DNA from 2 places in the Kocuria atrinae genome. Region 1 is predicted to be linked to the other one. Evidence: riboswitches for the same ligand, from Rfam matches in the RefSeq annotation. Region 1 holds a riboswitch; the other holds the start of a gene.
The links. A riboswitch is a leader RNA that binds a small molecule or an ion and turns the genes downstream of it on or off. The one in region 1 is predicted to bind S-adenosylmethionine.

Region 1 (8,149 bases):
ACGATACGAGTGGTGGGCCCATCGAGGTGCTGTTCACCCTGGCCATCAACGGGATTTTCCTGTTGGTGGTGTTCCGGATGGCTCGGAAGACTCGAATCGCGACCTCCCGCACCATCATCCTGCCGCCTCCGCCGCGCCTGCCCGCACTCGCGCAACGGCAGCGTGTGGTCGGCCAGAACGGCACCGCGCTCGCCGCGTTCGTGGTGGACCCGCGGACTCAGAACTACCTCTCCCTGCCCGAGCAGTACGGCCCGTACACCGTGCGGGACGGCCAGGGGCGTCCGGTGGGTCTGCTGGACGTGCGGAAGACATCGGGCCCGCAGTCACCGAACGGACCATCCGGGAACGGGCCTTGGCAGAACGGCCCGTCGCAGGGTGGCGACCCGCGGGACCGCCAGTTCACGGGGGCGCAGCCATCGAGCCAACACACGAGCTACGGCTCGCCGCAAGGCCAGAACCTGGGACCGCAGGGCGACGGTTCAGCTACCAACCAGGACCGCACTCCTTAGACTGTGCTGCATGGCCCATCACAGCGTTTCTGACTTGGACTCCCACCGCGCCCCGTTCGGCTATGCCCGTGCCCTGGGTGATTACGTCATGGCCTCGCCCAGTTCCTACCACGCGGTCGCGGCCGCCGCAGAGCTGCTGCGCGGCGCGGGATTCACGGAACTGCACGGGTCCGAGGCGTGGAGCGACGTCGTCGGGAGGCACTTCACGATTCGCGACGGCGCTCTGATCGCCTGGGTGGCCCCTCGCGACTATCGCGCGGGCGCCGGGTCTCGCATTTTGGGCGCGCACACGGATTCGCCCGGGTTCAAGCTCAAGCCCAAGCCGACCACGGTCTCCAACGGTTGGTATCAGGCGGGAGTGGAGGTCTACGGCGGGGTACTGCTGAATTCTTGGCTGGACAGGGATCTGCGGCTCGCCGGGCGCATTGTGGTGCGTGGTGAGAACGGCGAACTCACGCAACACTTATGCGCGACTGAGGCCATCGCAAGGATTCCGCAGTTGGCCATCCACCTGGACCGCGGGGCCAACGACGGGCTCAAGCTGGACAAGCAGCAGCACGTGCAGCCCATTTGGGGAACGGGCTCGGCGCAGGACGCTGACGTGCTGGGACTGCTCGCGGACATGGCCGAGGCATCGGTGTCCCCGGAGGACATCGTGGGCTTCGACATCGTGCTCGCGGATACCCAGAAACCTGAATTGATCGGGCAGCGGCGGCAACTGCTCGCGAGCGGTCGACTGGACAACCTGTCCTCCGTCTATGCGGGGCTTCATGCGTTCGTCGAGCACGCGGAGGAGCTCGAATCCGCGTCGCAGGTTTCGATGCTGGCCGCGTTCGACCACGAGGAAGTCGGTTCAGCCACGCGTTCCGGCGCGGCGGGCCCGTTCCTGGAGGACGTGCTCGTGCGTATCAGCGCGGCGCAGGGCGAATCACAGGACGATTACCGGCGTTCTCTGGCTGAATCGGTGTGCCTGTCTGCGGACGCCGGTCACCTGGTCCACCCCAACTACCGCGGTCATCACGATCCCGTGAACACTCCCGAACCGGGATCCGGACCGCTCCTGAAGATCAACGCCAACCAGCGCTACACCACGGACGCCATGGGCGCCGGGCTGTGGGCGGATGCGTGTGATCGCGCCGGCGTGAGCTATCAGGAATTCGTCTCCAACAACAACGTGCCGTGCGGTTCCACTATCGGGCCCATCACAGCCACCCGCTTGGGCATGCGCACCCTGGACGTGGGCGTGGGCTTGTTGTCGATGCATTCGGCCCGCGAACTCGCCCACGTGGACGACCTTCACGCGCTGTCCCGAGTGACCGGAGCGTTCTGGCGGTCATAAACCGTCACGCGCGTTGACAGTCCCCCGGGGCCCGTGATGCTCTGAACCCGTAACGCCATCAAGAGCGGCCGAGAGACGTGGCTCGTCAACGCCGCAGCAACCACCCGGATACCGGGACGGTGCTTCCGCCACGACCGATGGACAGCTTTTCAGCTTCTGCGGTTCGCACGGTCATGCCCGCGCACGCGCTGTGTTCCTCTCGGTCGGGTGCGTGCACCGCGACTGAACGCGAGGGACTACCGAGAACATGAGCACTGACACCGGGATCAAGGAACAATTCGACACCGCGGCCCTTCACGGGGATCCGCAGCGATCGCTGAGCACCCGCGAATTATTTGACGTGTTCCAACCGGTGTTCGACCGGATTGCGGCCGGTGCTGTGGAACGCGAACAGCAGCGGATTCTGCCGTTCGAACAGTTCAAGTGGCTCAAGGAACGGCACTTCGGTGCGCTGACCGTTCCGCGCTCGCGGGGTGGTTACGGAGCTTCGCTGGAGCAGGTGGCGGAGCTGCTGATTGCCCTGGCCGCGGCGGACTCCAATGTGGCGCATGTTTACCGCTCGCACCTGGGATTCATCGCGAGCCTCAGCTCGGAGGAGTCCGACGTCTGGTTCCCGCGGATTGCCGCCGGCGAGACCGTGGGCAATGCCGCGACCGAGCGCTCCGGGGCCGCGCTGGGCACCGCGGCCACTACCCTGACCCAGATCCAGACCGCAGACGGTGACTGGGAGCTCAACGGCACCAAGTACTACTCCACCGGTTCCATCTTCTCCGATTGGATCCAGGTCACCGCGCAGATTCCCGGTCAGGAGGCGCGCTCGCATGCGCTGGTGAAGAGCTCGTGGGATGGCATCGAACTGGTCGACGACTGGGATGGGTTCGGCCAGCAACTCACCGGCACAGGCACCACGCACTTCCGCGGGGTTAAGGTTCCGGCGGCCAACGTGCGCAACCGCGATGGCCGAGCCACCCAGGAGACCGCTGTCTTCCAGCTCGTCCTCCTTGCCGTTGAAGCGGGCATCGCCAAGGCCGCCATCGACGAGGGCGTCCACTTGGTGCGTTCACGCACTCGCGGTTTCAACACCGGTACCGGCTCAGTTGCGCGCGAGGATCCGCAGGTCCTGCAGCGCGTGGGTGAACTGAGTGCGAAGGCAGCCGCCGCGCGGGCGATCGTTCTGCAAGCGGCCCGGGAGCTCGACGCCGCCATTGGCGTTCTCGGCGGCGATCCCCTTCTCAACAACCCCCAGGAGTTGACCAACGCGTGCGAACTGCCCGTGGCACATGCCCAGGTGGTCGTTCCGGACCTCGTACGCGACGTGACGGACGGGATCTTCGACCTGCTCGGCGCCTCCGCCGTGGGCAAGTCCAAGTCCCTGGACCGCTTCTGGCGCAACGCCCGCACCGTGGCCACGCACAACCCGACCATCTACAAAGCACGCATCGTGGGCGACTACCGCGTCAACTGCACCCCGATGTTCGGCCTCAACGCGATTGGCGAGGTCAAGCAGGCCGGTGAGAAGCCCCAGTAGACCTGTGGGACACACCAGGTGCGCGGCAGGGACCTGAGCGCGCTTGAGATGCGCGGCTACGCGGCCGAAGCGGCGTCGTCTGCGGTAAGGGTGCTGCAACGACGAGCACCGGGCGTCGTTAGAACCTCCGTGCGCACGCCATGCGTCATTAGAACCCTTGGCGAGGCTCAGAAAGGCTCTAACGGCACACGAGGTGCCCGGCGGGGTCGGGACGGCGCCTGAGATGCGCAGCAAGCCCCGCGACAGTCCCAACGCCCCCACAACCGAAGCACCCCACAACCAACGCGCCTCACAACCAATGACGCAGCCCCGGCACCTTCGCGCGGAAGGGGCCGGGGCTGCGTCGTAGTGGCCGGGCAGCTTACGGGAGCTGCGGCATGGCGATGTCTGCCATGCGAGCGAGCACGCGCACCACCTGGCAGGAGTAGCCGAACTCGTTGTCGTACCAGACGTAGAGCACGAGCGAGTTGTTGTTGACGATGGTGGCCAGACCGTCCACCACGCCGGCGCGGCGGGAGCCGACCAGGTCGGTGGAGACGACGTCCGGGGAGTCCACGTAGTCGATCTGCTTGCGCATGGCCGAGTTCATGGAAATGTCCTTGAGGAACTCGTTGACCTCGTCAGCGGATTCGGGTGCCTTGTCCAGCTGCAGGTTGAGGATGGCCATGGAGACGTCCGGGGTTGGCACGCGGATGGCGTTGCCGGTGAGCTTGCCCTTCATCTCCGGCAGAGCCTTGGCCACAGCCTTGGCGGCACCAGTTTCGGTGATGACCATGTTCAGCGCTGCGGAACGGCCGCGGCGGTCGCCCTTGTGCCAGTTGTCGATGAGGTTCTGGTCGTTGGTGTACGAGTGAACGGTCTCGACGTGACCCTGCTTGATGCCGTACTGGTCATTGAGGACCTTGACGACCGGGGTGATGGCGTTGGTCGTGCAGGATGCTGCGGAGAGGATCTTGTCCTCGGGCAGGATGTCCTTGTCGTTCACGCCGCACACGATGTTCTTGAGATCGCCCTTGCCGGGAGCGGTCAGCAGGACCTTCGCGACACCCTTGGACTGCAGGTGCTGGGAGAGTCCCTCTTCGTCGCGCCACGCACCGGTGTTGTCGACCACCAGGGCGTTGTCGATGCCGTACTCGGTGTAGTCCACCTCGGCCGGGGAGCCGGCGTAGATGAACTGGATGTCCACGCCATTGGCGGTGATGACGTTCTTCTCTTCGTCCACGGTGATGGTGCCGTCGAAGGAACCGTGCACGGAGTCACGGCGCAGCAGGGATGCGCGCTTGACCAGGTCGTTGCCCGGCTTCTTGCGAACCACCACGGCGCGCAGGTTCAGACCGGTGCCGTCATTACGGTTGATGAGGATGCGAGCCAGCAGACGGCCGATGCGACCGAAACCGTAGAGCACCACGTCCTGGGACTCGGGCTCGTTCTCGCCCTGGTGATCGACTACGGACGCGAGCTGTTCACGCAGGTACGCCTCGAGGTCGTTGCTACCGGATTCCTTGTAGCCCTGTGCCAGCTTGGCCACGTCGATGTTGCAGGTACCCAGCTTGAGCTTGGTCAGCGTCTCGACGATGTCCAGGGTGTCCTTGAGCGGCAGCTCTTCGCCCAGGATGCGGCGGGTGAAGCGGTGCGCCTTGATGATTTCGGTAACGGACTTGTGAACCAGCGACCGGCCGAACACGGTGGTGACCACCTTGTTCTCGCGGTGCAAACGGCCCACCAGGGGGACCAGTGCTTCAGCAAGTGCTTCTCGATCGGACCAGGTGGTGCTCACCAGCATCCTTCTTCCTCGACCCGGACTTCGTCGTGAGGGCCGTGTTGTGCCGCGCTTCGTTGTGCGGTCTAGCGTGATGGCGCCGCACAAGATGAGGCGGCTCGTCGTACGCCAGTGTACGTGGCTCGCGCACCCCTCGCGCACGTGTCTCTTAAGGTGACGACGCCGCTCGGTGGCCTCTTCTTGTCGGTCGCCTTTGCTACCGTGGTGCCATGTTGACGGTGATCGGTGAAGCTCTCGTGGATGTGGTCTCACGCGACGGTGAAGAACCCCGCGCGCACGTGGGCGGAAGCCCCATGAATGTGGCCGTGGGCCTCGCCCGCTTGGATCAAGAAGTGCAGTTCCTGGGCCGTTACGGTCAGGACGAGTACGGCGAGCAAGTGGCCGCTCACCTGCGGGACAACAACGTGAATCTGCCGTTCAATCCGGATTCCAAACCCACCTCCGTCGCCCAGGCCACGCTGGATCAGGCGGGTGCTGCGACCTATGACTTTCAGCTGGACTGGTCCCTGGATGTCTCGGACGAGCAGATCGATCGGCTCCTGAACGAGACCGGTCTGCTGCACGTCGGCTCCATCGGCGCCATGCTCGAGCCCGGGGCCACCATGGTCCGCAAGGCCGTGGAACGCGCCCACGATCATGCTCTGGTCTCGTATGACCCCAACTGCCGGCCGACCATCATCCCGGATTCCTCGGACGCCCGCGCCCGCGCGGAGGCGATTGTGGCATCTGCGGACATCGTAAAGGCCTCGGACGAGGACTTGTTGTGGCTCTACCCGAACCGTTCCATCGAGGACAGCGCCCGTGCCTGGTTGCAGGCCGGAGCTCGCTTGGTGGTTGTGACCCGCGGTGCCCTGGGTCCGTGGGCAGTCAGTCGTGGCACCGGACGAGAAGGCATGGACACCCCCGCCGCCAAGGTGGACGTGGCGGACACCGTGGGTGCCGGTGACTCTTTCATGGCCGCGTTGATCTCCGCACTGACCGACCGCGGTCTCACGGGGGCCGAGGCTCGTCGCGGACTGGATGCACTCAGCAAGGACCAGGTGCTCGAGATCCTGCGCTACGCGGCCACCGCAGCGGGCGTGACCGTGTCCCGCTCCGGAGCGGATCTGCCGACCAAGGCGGACCTGCCCGCTCACTAATGCGTCCAGTCTGCTCATAGGCGAGCGGCAAGCTCGGTGAGATGAGGCCGTGAACCCGGCCGAGCGCCGTCGGCAACGAATTGTCCGTGAGTACGAATCGTTCAACGAAAGGAATACCGATGTTTGACCGTAAACCTTACGCAGACCTGCCCGACCTTCCCACGTTCACTCTGACTTCAACGGATGTTGCGGAGGGCCAGACCATGGCCACCGCCCAGGTCTCCGGAATCATGGGCGCGGGCGGAGAGGATATCTCCCCGCAGCTGTCTTGGTCCGGCGCACCCGAGGGCACCAAGTCCTACGTGGTCACCATGTACGACCCGGATGCTCCCACACCGAGCGGTTTCTGGCACTGGTGCCTGTCCAATATCCCGGCCTCGGTCACGGAACTGGCCACCGGTGCCGCATCGAACCCGCCCCAGGGAGCCGTGAAGCACCGCAACGACGCAGGCACGGACGAGTTCCTGGGCGCGGCCCCGCCCGAGGGACACGGAGCGCACCGCTACATCCTGTGCGTGACCGCCGTGGACGTGGAGGAAATGGACGTGGACGAGAACACCAGCCCCGCCGTGGTGAACTTCAACCTGTTCTCGCACGCGATCGGGCGGGCCTTCCTGACCCCCGTGTACGAAGTCAAGTAACCCAGCAGTGGCCCGCGGTGGAATCGAGGAATCCCAACCTGTCCGAATGATCGCCAGCGATCTGGACGGGACGGTTCTGGGACCCGATTTTCGTTTCCGGCCGCGCACCGTTGAAGCCATTACCGCCGCGCGGGACGCCGGGATCCACGTGGTTTTCGTGACCGGGCGTCCCAAGCGGTGGTTGCACCCTCTCCACGAACAACTTGAGGACGTGGGTGTGGTCATCTGCTCCAACGGGGCGGTTGTCTACGACCTGCGGACCGAATGCATCATTGAAACCAGCCTGTTCGATGTGCGCGAAGCCTTCGGGATCATGGGGGAGATCAGCGAGCTCTTCCCCAAGACGCTCTACGCGGCGGAGACCCTGGACCGCGTATTCACCGATCCCGGTTGGTCCCGCAGCGACCGCATGGAAATTTTTCCTGTCGAGGAAGCCCCCATCAGGGACTGTCTGCCCCACGGCGCCGGTGTGGTGAAACTGCTGGCCAAGCTGGACGGGGCAGTGCCCAACGAGTACTTCGAACACGTGCGTGACCTGGTGGACGGGCGGTTGGCTGTCACCCACTCGGTCGCGGCTGCGCCGCTGGTCGAGATTGGTCAGCGCGGGTTGACCAAGGCTCGCACGCTGGAACGCTTCGCGGCAGAGCACGGTATTGCCAGTGAGCAGGTAATGGCCTTCGGCGATATGCCCAATGACCTGGAAATGCTCACGTGGGCCGGCCACGGTTACGCCATGGCGGATGGCCACCCGGGCGTGGTGACCGCGGTGGGCCGTACAGCCCCGCCCTTCGATGAGGACGGCGTGGCTCAGGTGATTGAAAGTTACTTGAACAGCAACTGACGCTTAATGCCCTAATGACAAGTTACTGTTTAGTACATGTCAGTTGCACCCCAGGTCACAGCACTTGCCCATCGTGGATTCTCACTGGACGGCCACGAGAACACGCTCCGAGCGTTCCGCGCGGCCGCGGATCTGAGCTTCGTGTGGGCCGAGACGGACGTGAACACCACCTCCGACGGCGTGGTGCTCGCCTTCCACGACCCCACCCTGGATCGCGTGACGGACACCTCCGGGGATGTCAGTGACGCTCCGTGGTCCTCCCTGGAGGACGTGCGGATCGGCGGCACCGAGCCTCTGGCAACTCTGGCGCAGCTGCTGCGGGAACTGCCCGAGCTGCACTTCAATATCGACGTCAAGGACGAATCATCCGTG
Region 2 (8,149 bases), 190 kb from region 1:
ATGCGGTTCTCGGACAGCGTGACCCGCTCGGACCAGTCGGTCCACCACAGCGGTTGCGGCTGCACTCGTGATGTGGAGCGCCCGGGCCAGCTCGGAGGGCCCCATGGGTTCGCGCATCAAGATGGACATTGCGGCGTAATCAGTTTCTTTGAGACCCATGATCCGGCGGACCTGATAGCCAATTTCCTCGTTGAGCCGCACCACGCGGCGCAATTCACGGCTGTGAGGGCTGACAAAATCGGGCCTAGACCGCGATTCAGCCATCAACAACCTCGAATTTCTAGTAGTTAGAAAAGTTGATACCCATCATGCTTTAGGAAACGGTGAACTGTCCAACTCGCGGCGTCAGCGCAGCTGCTTGAGCGCTCGCATCACCGAGTTGCCATAGCCCCCTCCGAAACGGATCGCGTGCACAAGCAACGGCGGTAACTGGTACCACGGGACGCGCTCACGCCAGCCGTCCCCCAAGGGATAAACGTCGTCATAGGCGCTGAAACAGTCCTCCCCAAAACCACCGAAGAGCAGCATCATGGCCAGGTCGTACTCGCGGTGGCCATAGAACGAGGACGGGTCGATCAACCAATTGTGGCCGTTGGAATCGACCACACGGTTACCCGCCCACAGGTCACCGTGAAGCAGGCTGGGCGGCTCGACCGGCCCGGCCAGTTCAGCAGCACGCGGCGCAAGTTCGTCCAACAGATCCTGGGCTCCCGGGTCCAAACGCCTCGAATCGATAGCCGTGCGCAACAACGGTTCGATCCGGCGGTGCAGCAGGAAATCAGCCCAGTCAGCCGTGGGTGAGAGGTCCACGGGGAACGAGCCGATGCGCTGCGGCAGGTCAGGGTCCAGCCCACCGAAATGCGGCGCCTCCGCTCGGTGAATTTGCGCCAGACCGCTGCCGCATTCCGCCTCGGTCGCGGCTCCACCCGCCCCGTACGACTCGTCAATCCACTCCAGGACCAGCCCGTGCTCAGTCACACGGATCACGCGGGGTACCGATAACTCGGACGGCGCCGCTGCTCGGAGCGCTTCGAGCCCGGCAGCCTCTAACTCCAGCACCCCGGCGGGCGCATCGAGCATGGTCTTAGCGAACACCGGCCCGTCGGAAGTCTCCAGCCGGTAGGCCGCCGCGGTGTCACCACCGCTCAGCGAATCCACACGGGTGACATCGAGGCCGGCAGTGAGGTCTTCTGGCAACTGATCCATATTTCTTCTCTACACCATTTCGGACAGTGCTCACAGGCTCTTTCCCTAGGCTTAATTCGTGCAGCTACAGGACAAAGTGATCATTGTGACGGGTGGCGCCTCCGGTATCGGAGGCGCCTTGAGTCGAGTGTTGGTGCGCCGGGGCGCGAGCGTCGTGGCTGTCGACATCAATGAACAAGCCGGCCAAAAGCTCGAGTCGGATGTGGGCGAGAGTCTGGTCTTCGTGGCGGGTGACGTCTCGCTCGAGGAGACCGCGCAGGCTGCGGTGCGGACCGCCGTCGAACGCTTCGGGCGTCTGGATGCCCTGGTCAACAACGCGCACGCATCCAAGCAAGCCATGTTCCTGGACCTGGACCTGGACGAGGATGCCTGGGCACTGTCCTTCAACACCGGCCTGCGCGCCACGCGCCAGTTCATGAAGGCCGCACACTCGGAACTGGCCAAGCAGGGCGGTTCGGTCATCAACTTCGGATCCGGTTCCGCAGTGAGTGGTCAACCGACGCAGGCCGCGTACGCCTCTGCGAAGGAAGCGATCCGCGGTCTCACCCGTGTGGTCGCCAACGAGTGGGCCGGGGACAGCATCCGCGTCAACGCCGTAATGCCCATTGCGCTGACCGAAGGCGTGGCCCAGTGGAAGGAAGCCTTCCCGGACATGTACCAGAAGTCGCTGGGCAACATCCCATTGGGACGGTTCGGCAACCCCGAGGAGGATGTCGCCCCGCTGGTAGCCTTCCTGGCCTCCGACGACGCCCGCTTCATCACGGGCCAGGCGATCGCCGTGGATGGCGGGGCCACCAAGCTCTACTAAGCCTTCCTGGCTTCGATGAATGCCATCGGTGGCGGCTCGTCTCCGGATCGCCACCGATGATGTTCAAGAAACATCTGTCACGAGGCTGATGCGTAGGTTCTGACCGGAGATACTCGATACATGTCCCCCGAGCAGCCCCCTGCCTCTGTCGATCTGCCTGCAACCCATACCGCTCCCGTGGTGATCACCGGGGCTACGTCGGGGCTAGGCCTCGCAACAGCCCGGGCCATGGCGAAGCAGGGAATCCCTCTGATTCTGGCAGTTCGGAACATGGCTAAAGGTCAAGAAGTGGCGGCAGCTCTTTTGCGGAGCGGCGTCCGCGTAGCCGTCCGGCGACTGGACCTCGCGAACCTTGCCACCGTGAAATCTTTCACGGACGGGCTCATCGAGGACGGTGTGATCCCCCGCGCCATCATTTGCAACGCGGGGGTTCAGACATTCGATCGGTTGCAGCGCTCCGCGGATCAGTTCGAGCTGACCATGGCCACCAATGTGCTGGGCCACGTCGCTCTGCTCGACCCTCTACTGAGCCACATGGCTCCCGGTTCCAGGGTCATCACGCTGGGCAGCGAAACTCATCGCGGTGGCCTCCGAGCCTTCGGCTTTCCGGGTGCGCTACTCGACCTCCAAACTGGCGTGCATCGCCATGGCCTACGAGGTCGACGAGTCCTGGGCCGCTCGTGGTATCCGGGCCGCGAGTTTTGACCCCGGCCTCATGCCGGCCACCGGCTTGGCCTGCAATTACCCGAACATTGTGCAGAGGATTTATGCAGTGGCCGCGCCACTGATTGCTCGACTTCCGGGTGCCAATTCGGTCAAGATCTCGGCCGAGAATCTCGCGTGGCTGGCCACCTCACCGGAGGCGGAACCGCTCATGGGTTGTTACGTCGCAGCCCGAAAACCACGCAAGAGCTCACCTTTGAGTTACTCCCCCTGACCTGCGAAAAGACGTCTGGGAGACGAGTCTTGAACGCGCCAACATGGCGCGGAGAAACAGCACGGACTGACCCGTTCCGTTTCCGGGATGTGACTTGCACCGCCAAAACTCTGTGCTAATGTCTCTCGCAACAAGGATCATGAGTCCCGGTGTAAAGCTCTGGCTAACCGGGCGGCAACCCTCCAGCACGTAGCGGGGTGCCCCAGATGACGATCCGGCCGCCGCGCACCCGCACGGCGAGCAAGTACGGCGCACGGAGAAACCTCCGGCGTCCCGAACCGCCGGAGGTATTTTTATGCCCGCCCTGTCCACACCCCAGGTCTCGGAGCAGACCGTCGCCACGGGGCCACCCACGGGAACGTCGTGGTTGGTGCGCAGGCCGCGCCGCGAGTCTTTGATCTCGTTCGAGGTGTTCCCGCCGCACCCCACGCGCGATCCGGAAGCCGTGTGGCGCAACATCGACGCGATGGCCGCCGCCGGTCCCGATTTCTTCTCGGTCACCCACGGTCACTCCGGCACCAACGGTGTCTCCCGCGAGACGCTGCGGCACTTGCTCAAGCAGACCAAGACCCCTGCGGTGGCCCACCTCACGTGCGGTGGCACCGATCGCGCGGGTCTGGATCGCGCCGTCGAAGATTTGCTCGACGACGGCGTCCGCGACCTTCTCGCCTTGCGTGGCGATCCGCCCGTGGGCGGCGGTGAGTGGGTGACTCATCCGGGTGGCTTCGATCGCGCATCGCAACTGGTCGAGTTGATCCGCGAGGTCGAGGAACGAAAGTTCGGTGCCTGCGAGCGCCCCGGCAAGCGTCCGGTCTCGGTTTCGGTGGCCTGCTATCCGGTGGCCGCGAAGGGCCGCGATTTCGAAGCGGACCTCGCTGCGCTGTGGGACAAGCAAGAAGCCGGGGCGGATTACGCGATCACCCAGGTGCTCTACGACGCTCAGGACTATGTGAGGTTCCTGGAGCGTGCGCGCTCGGAAGGCATCCACCTGCCCATCATTGCCGGCCTGGTTCCACTGACTGACATCAAGCGTTTGGGCCGCATGACCGAGCTGACCGGAGTTCCGATCCCCGAACGGATCACCAGCTTCCTGAACACCGAGAGCCCAGCCGAGCTACGCCGCAGGGGCATCGCGGCAACGCTCACGCTGATCGACGAGCTATTGGATTTCGGCTGCCCCGGTCTGCATTTGTTCACTTTCAACCGCCCGGATGCGCCTTTGGCCATCCTCGATCATCTCCGGGTGCGCGATGCCGCCCGACAATTTCGCGGGGGTATCACCGCGGCCTGACCGCCGCACGTCAGTGGCCGTACCACGGTCACGACAGCGCCCGCACTTCCCTTCCGACAGAACCTTTTGGCAACGGTCTCAGTGACCGTGGCTTCCCACAACACACCCTTTTATCCTCAGGAGCACCCCGAATGACTGCCGTTTCCAAGACTTCGTTCCCCGCCGCGACCATCCTGGGCTACCCCCGGATCGGCCCCGATCGTGAACTCAAGAGGGCACTTGAGGCCTACTGGTCCAAGCCCGCCGAGAACCCCGCCCACTCCGTTCTGGACACTCTGGCCAAACTGCGCGAGCGCACCGTTCGCCACCTCAGCGGCCTCGGTCTCACCGACGACGCTTCGATCCCCTCCGACACGTTCGCGGTGGACCAGACCCTGGACACCGCCCTGGCCCTGGGCGCGGTTCCGGCCCGGTTCCGCGCGGACGGTTTCCGCCCCGCAGCCCCGGACACCCCGCAGGGCATTGAGCTGACCACCGCGCTGTCCCGCGGAACCGATCACCTGGAACCGTTGGAGATGACCAAATGGTTCGACACCAACTACCACTACTACGTTCCCGAGATCGGCCCGGACACCCCGCTGTCCGCGCACCCGGAAAGCCTGATCGAACGGTTCGTGACCGCCCGTGAGACCACCGGCGCCATCACTCGCCCGGTACTCGTGGGACCCGTGACCCTCTTGCTGCTGGCCCGCCCGGAAACCACGGATGCACCGGGCACCCAGCCGTTTGACCGTCTCAATGACGTGGTCGACCTCTACATCCAGTTGCTCACCGCGCTCAAGGATGCGGGCATCCCATGGGTCGAATTGGACGATCACGCCCTGGCCGCCGAAGGCTGGGACGTTCCCCGCGAAACCATCATCGAGGCGCTGGCCAAGGCCTACACCCGTCTGAGCTTCCCCTCCAACCGCCCCGACATTCTGGTTGCTGTCGGTTACGGGGATGCGGGTGAGGACGCCCAACTCGCCCTTGCCGCGACCGACATCGAGGCCCTCGCCATCGACCTGGACCGCGGCAGTGAACCCGGTGGGGCCGCACTCGAGGCGTGGGGCGAGCGACCGCTGGTGGGCGGCGTCGTCGGCGGTCGTACTGTGTGGCGCACTGATCTGGAGAAAGCCTCGGAAACACTGGACCGCCTCAAAGAGGCAGCCGCGGGCCGCATTACCGTGGGCACGGCGACCCCGTTGCTGCACGTCCCGCACGATGTGCAGCGTGAAACCGCCCTCGACCCGGACGTCAAGGAATGGGTCGCGTTCGCGGACCAGAAGGTCGCCGAGGTCGTGACGCTGTCCCGCGGACTGACCGAAGGCTGGTCCACCGTGGCCGCCGAACTCGGCAAGGACGCACAGATTCGTTCCCGCCGTGCAGCCCACCCGGCCACGAACCGCCAGGAAGTGCGCGCCCGCACCGCGGCCGTCAAGCAGCAGGACCGCGAGCGCGCAGCCGCGGACGAGCGCCGCACCGCGCAGGCTCAGCGCCTGAACCTGCCGCCGCTGCCGACCACGACCATTGGTTCGTTCCCGCAGACTCCCGGTATCCGCACCACGCGCGCTGCTGTCCGCGCCGGCCGCATCGACCAGGCCGAGTACACCGAGAAGATCCGGGCCGAAATTGCCCAGGCCGTGCGCAAGCAGGAGGAGCTCGGACTGGACGTGTTGGTGCACGGCGAACCCGAGCGCAATGACATGGTGCAGTACTTCGCCGAAGGGCTGGATGGCTTTGTCACCACTCAGCACGGTTGGGTGCAGTCCTACGGTTCGCGCTGCACGCGTCCATCGATCCTGTTCGGCGACGTCTCCCGCCCGGCCCCCATCACGGTGGACTGGACTGGTTACGCGGCATCGCTGACGGACCGCCCGGTCAAGGGCATGTTGACCGGCCCGGTCACCATCCTGGCGTGGTCCTTCGTGCGCGACGACGCCCCGGCCCGCGAGGTCGCCGACCAGGTCGCTCTGGCTCTGCGCGATGAAATCACGGATCTTGAGGCCGCGGGAACCGCCGTCATCCAGGTGGACGAGCCCGCGCTGCGCGAGCTGTTGCCACTCAAGTTGGCCGACCGCCCGGACTACCTGGACTGGTCCGTGGGCTCCTTCCGGTTGGCCACCGGCGGTGCCCGGACTGCGACCCAGATCCACACGCACCTGTGCTACTCCGAGTTCGAGACCGTGCTGGACGCCATCGACGGCCTAGACGCCGACGTCACCACGCTAGAGGCCTCGCGTTCCGGATCGGGCATTGTGGACGGCCTGGCCGCCGGTGACTTCCCGCGCGATGTGGGCCCCGGCGTGTGGGATATCCACTCCCCGCGCGTACCCACCTTCGACGAGGTCGCCCAGCGCGTGCGCCACGCCGCCACCCAGATCGGCGCTGACCGTGTGTGGGTCAACCCCGACTGCGGCCTGAAAACCCGCGGCTGGCCGGAGACCGAGGCAGCCCTCGATCGTCTGGTGGCCGCCGCCGTCACCGTACGTGCGGAGCTGGCCGGTAACACCCCCCACAACGACGCCGCATCCGTACCCGCCGTCGCCACCGCAGACACCACCGCTCGTGAAGCCGAAGGGAGCCTCCTGTGACCGAGCAACCGAAACCCGCCCCCTTGGGTACCCCCATCGTGGCGCCCATTCACCACAGCGCGGCATATGCCTTCAACACGCTGGCCGATGCGCGCGAGGTTTTCGCACAGCGTGCAGCCGGATACACGTACGCCCGCACGGGGAACCCGAACGTCACGGCGTTGGAGAGCGCAGTGACCAAGCTGGAACGTGCCGAGTGCGCCGTGGCCACCTCGTCCGGTCAGGCCGCGGTGACCCTCGCGCTGCTCGCGCTGACCGGACCGGTCAATGGGCACGTGGTGGCGTCATCGCACCTGTACGGAGGCACCGTGGATCTGCTCACGGACACCCTGGCGGAAACCGGGTTGACCGTGACCTTTGCGGACCCGCGGTACCCAGAGGAATGGGAAGCCGCCGTGCGCCCGGAGACCCGGGTGTTCTTCCTGGAGTCGATTGCCAACCCGCTCGCAGACCTCCCGGAGCTGGACGCCATCGCGGAAATCGCCCACCGCAACGGTGCCGTAGTGGTCGTGGACAACACCGTGGCCACCCCGCATCTGTTCACCCCCGGTGAGCACGGTGCGGACCTGGTCATCCACTCGGCCACCAAGTACCTCTCGGGTCACGGGGGTCCCCTGGGCGGGCTGTTGGTGGACACCGGCAATTTCGACCCCACCCAGGATCCGAAGCGTTGGCCCTGGTTGACCACTCCGCATCCCCGCTGGGGCGACCGCTCCCCCGTGGAGGTCTACGGCGCAAAGCGAGCGCTGTTGGGTGTGGCCCGTTGCAAGTACCTCAACGATCTGGGCCCGTGCATGACCGCCATTACCGCACACGAGATCCTGCAGGGAATCTCCACGTTGGGTGTGCGGGTGGAGCGGCAGTCGGCCACGGCGGCGTCGTTGGCCACGACCCTCAACCGGCACCCCGCTGTGGCCCGCGTGCATCACCCGCAGTTCGGTGGCGCGCGGCAGGAAGAACTCTACGAGCGGGGCGGCTATCGAGGTGCCGGCGGCGTGTTCTCCGTGGACCTCAACGGCACGCCCGAGCAGGTCGAAGCTGTTGTGAACTCGCTACGCCTCATCAAGCTCGCCGCCAACATCGGTGACGTGCGCACCCTGGTGGCCCACCCCGCGAGCATGACGCACTGCCGCCTGACACCCGAGCAGTTCGAGGCCAGCGGGATCACCGAGCAGACCCTGCGCTTCACCGTGGGTCTCGAGGACGTCGCGGATATCACCGCTGACCTGTTCCAGGCCCTGTCCGTGATTGCGGACGCCCCCGAAGCACCGTCCGCGCGGGAAACCGCTGCCGATCCCGCCCCGCTACATGCCCGTGAGGCACACCGCGATTCC

Region 2: it holds a riboswitch for S-adenosylmethionine, as region 1 does, so the genes downstream of both, ABD283_RS03035 (methylenetetrahydrofolate reductase) here and ABD283_RS03875 (acyl-CoA dehydrogenase family protein) in region 1, are expected to answer to the same signal.

What each region holds. Positions count from the first base shown of each region.
Region 1 is NZ_BAAAQA010000004.1:195,317-203,465, forward strand. Features, by position in the region: gene ABD283_RS03865 (CPBP family intramembrane glutamic endopeptidase) at 1-509, shown strand, start outside; gene ABD283_RS03870 (M18 family aminopeptidase) at 520-1,848, shown strand; SAM riboswitch class I at 1,901-1,992, shown strand; gene ABD283_RS03875 (acyl-CoA dehydrogenase family protein) at 2,096-3,376, shown strand; gene ABD283_RS03880 (glyceraldehyde-3-phosphate dehydrogenase) at 3,738-5,159, opposite strand; gene ABD283_RS03885 (carbohydrate kinase family protein) at 5,366-6,295, shown strand; gene ABD283_RS03890 (YbhB/YbcL family Raf kinase inhibitor-like protein) at 6,415-6,936, shown strand; gene ABD283_RS03895 (HAD family hydrolase) at 6,983-7,777, shown strand; gene ABD283_RS03900 (glycerophosphodiester phosphodiesterase family protein) at 7,814-8,149, shown strand, end outside.
Region 2 is NZ_BAAAQA010000004.1:6,832-14,980, reverse strand. Features, by position in the region: gene ABD283_RS03055 (MarR family winged helix-turn-helix transcriptional regulator) at 1-264, opposite strand, end outside; gene ABD283_RS03050 (fructosamine kinase family protein) at 346-1,206, opposite strand; gene ABD283_RS03045 (SDR family NAD(P)-dependent oxidoreductase) at 1,265-2,014, shown strand; partial or broken gene ABD283_RS14360 (SDR family NAD(P)-dependent oxidoreductase) at 2,135-2,584, shown strand; gene ABD283_RS03040 (Rossmann-fold NAD(P)-binding domain-containing protein) at 2,598-2,951, shown strand; SAM riboswitch class IV at 3,087-3,204, shown strand; gene ABD283_RS03035 (methylenetetrahydrofolate reductase) at 3,247-4,242, shown strand; gene metE (5-methyltetrahydropteroyltriglutamate--homocysteine S-methyltransferase) at 4,374-6,815, shown strand; gene ABD283_RS03025 (aminotransferase class I/II-fold pyridoxal phosphate-dependent enzyme) at 6,812-8,149, shown strand, end outside.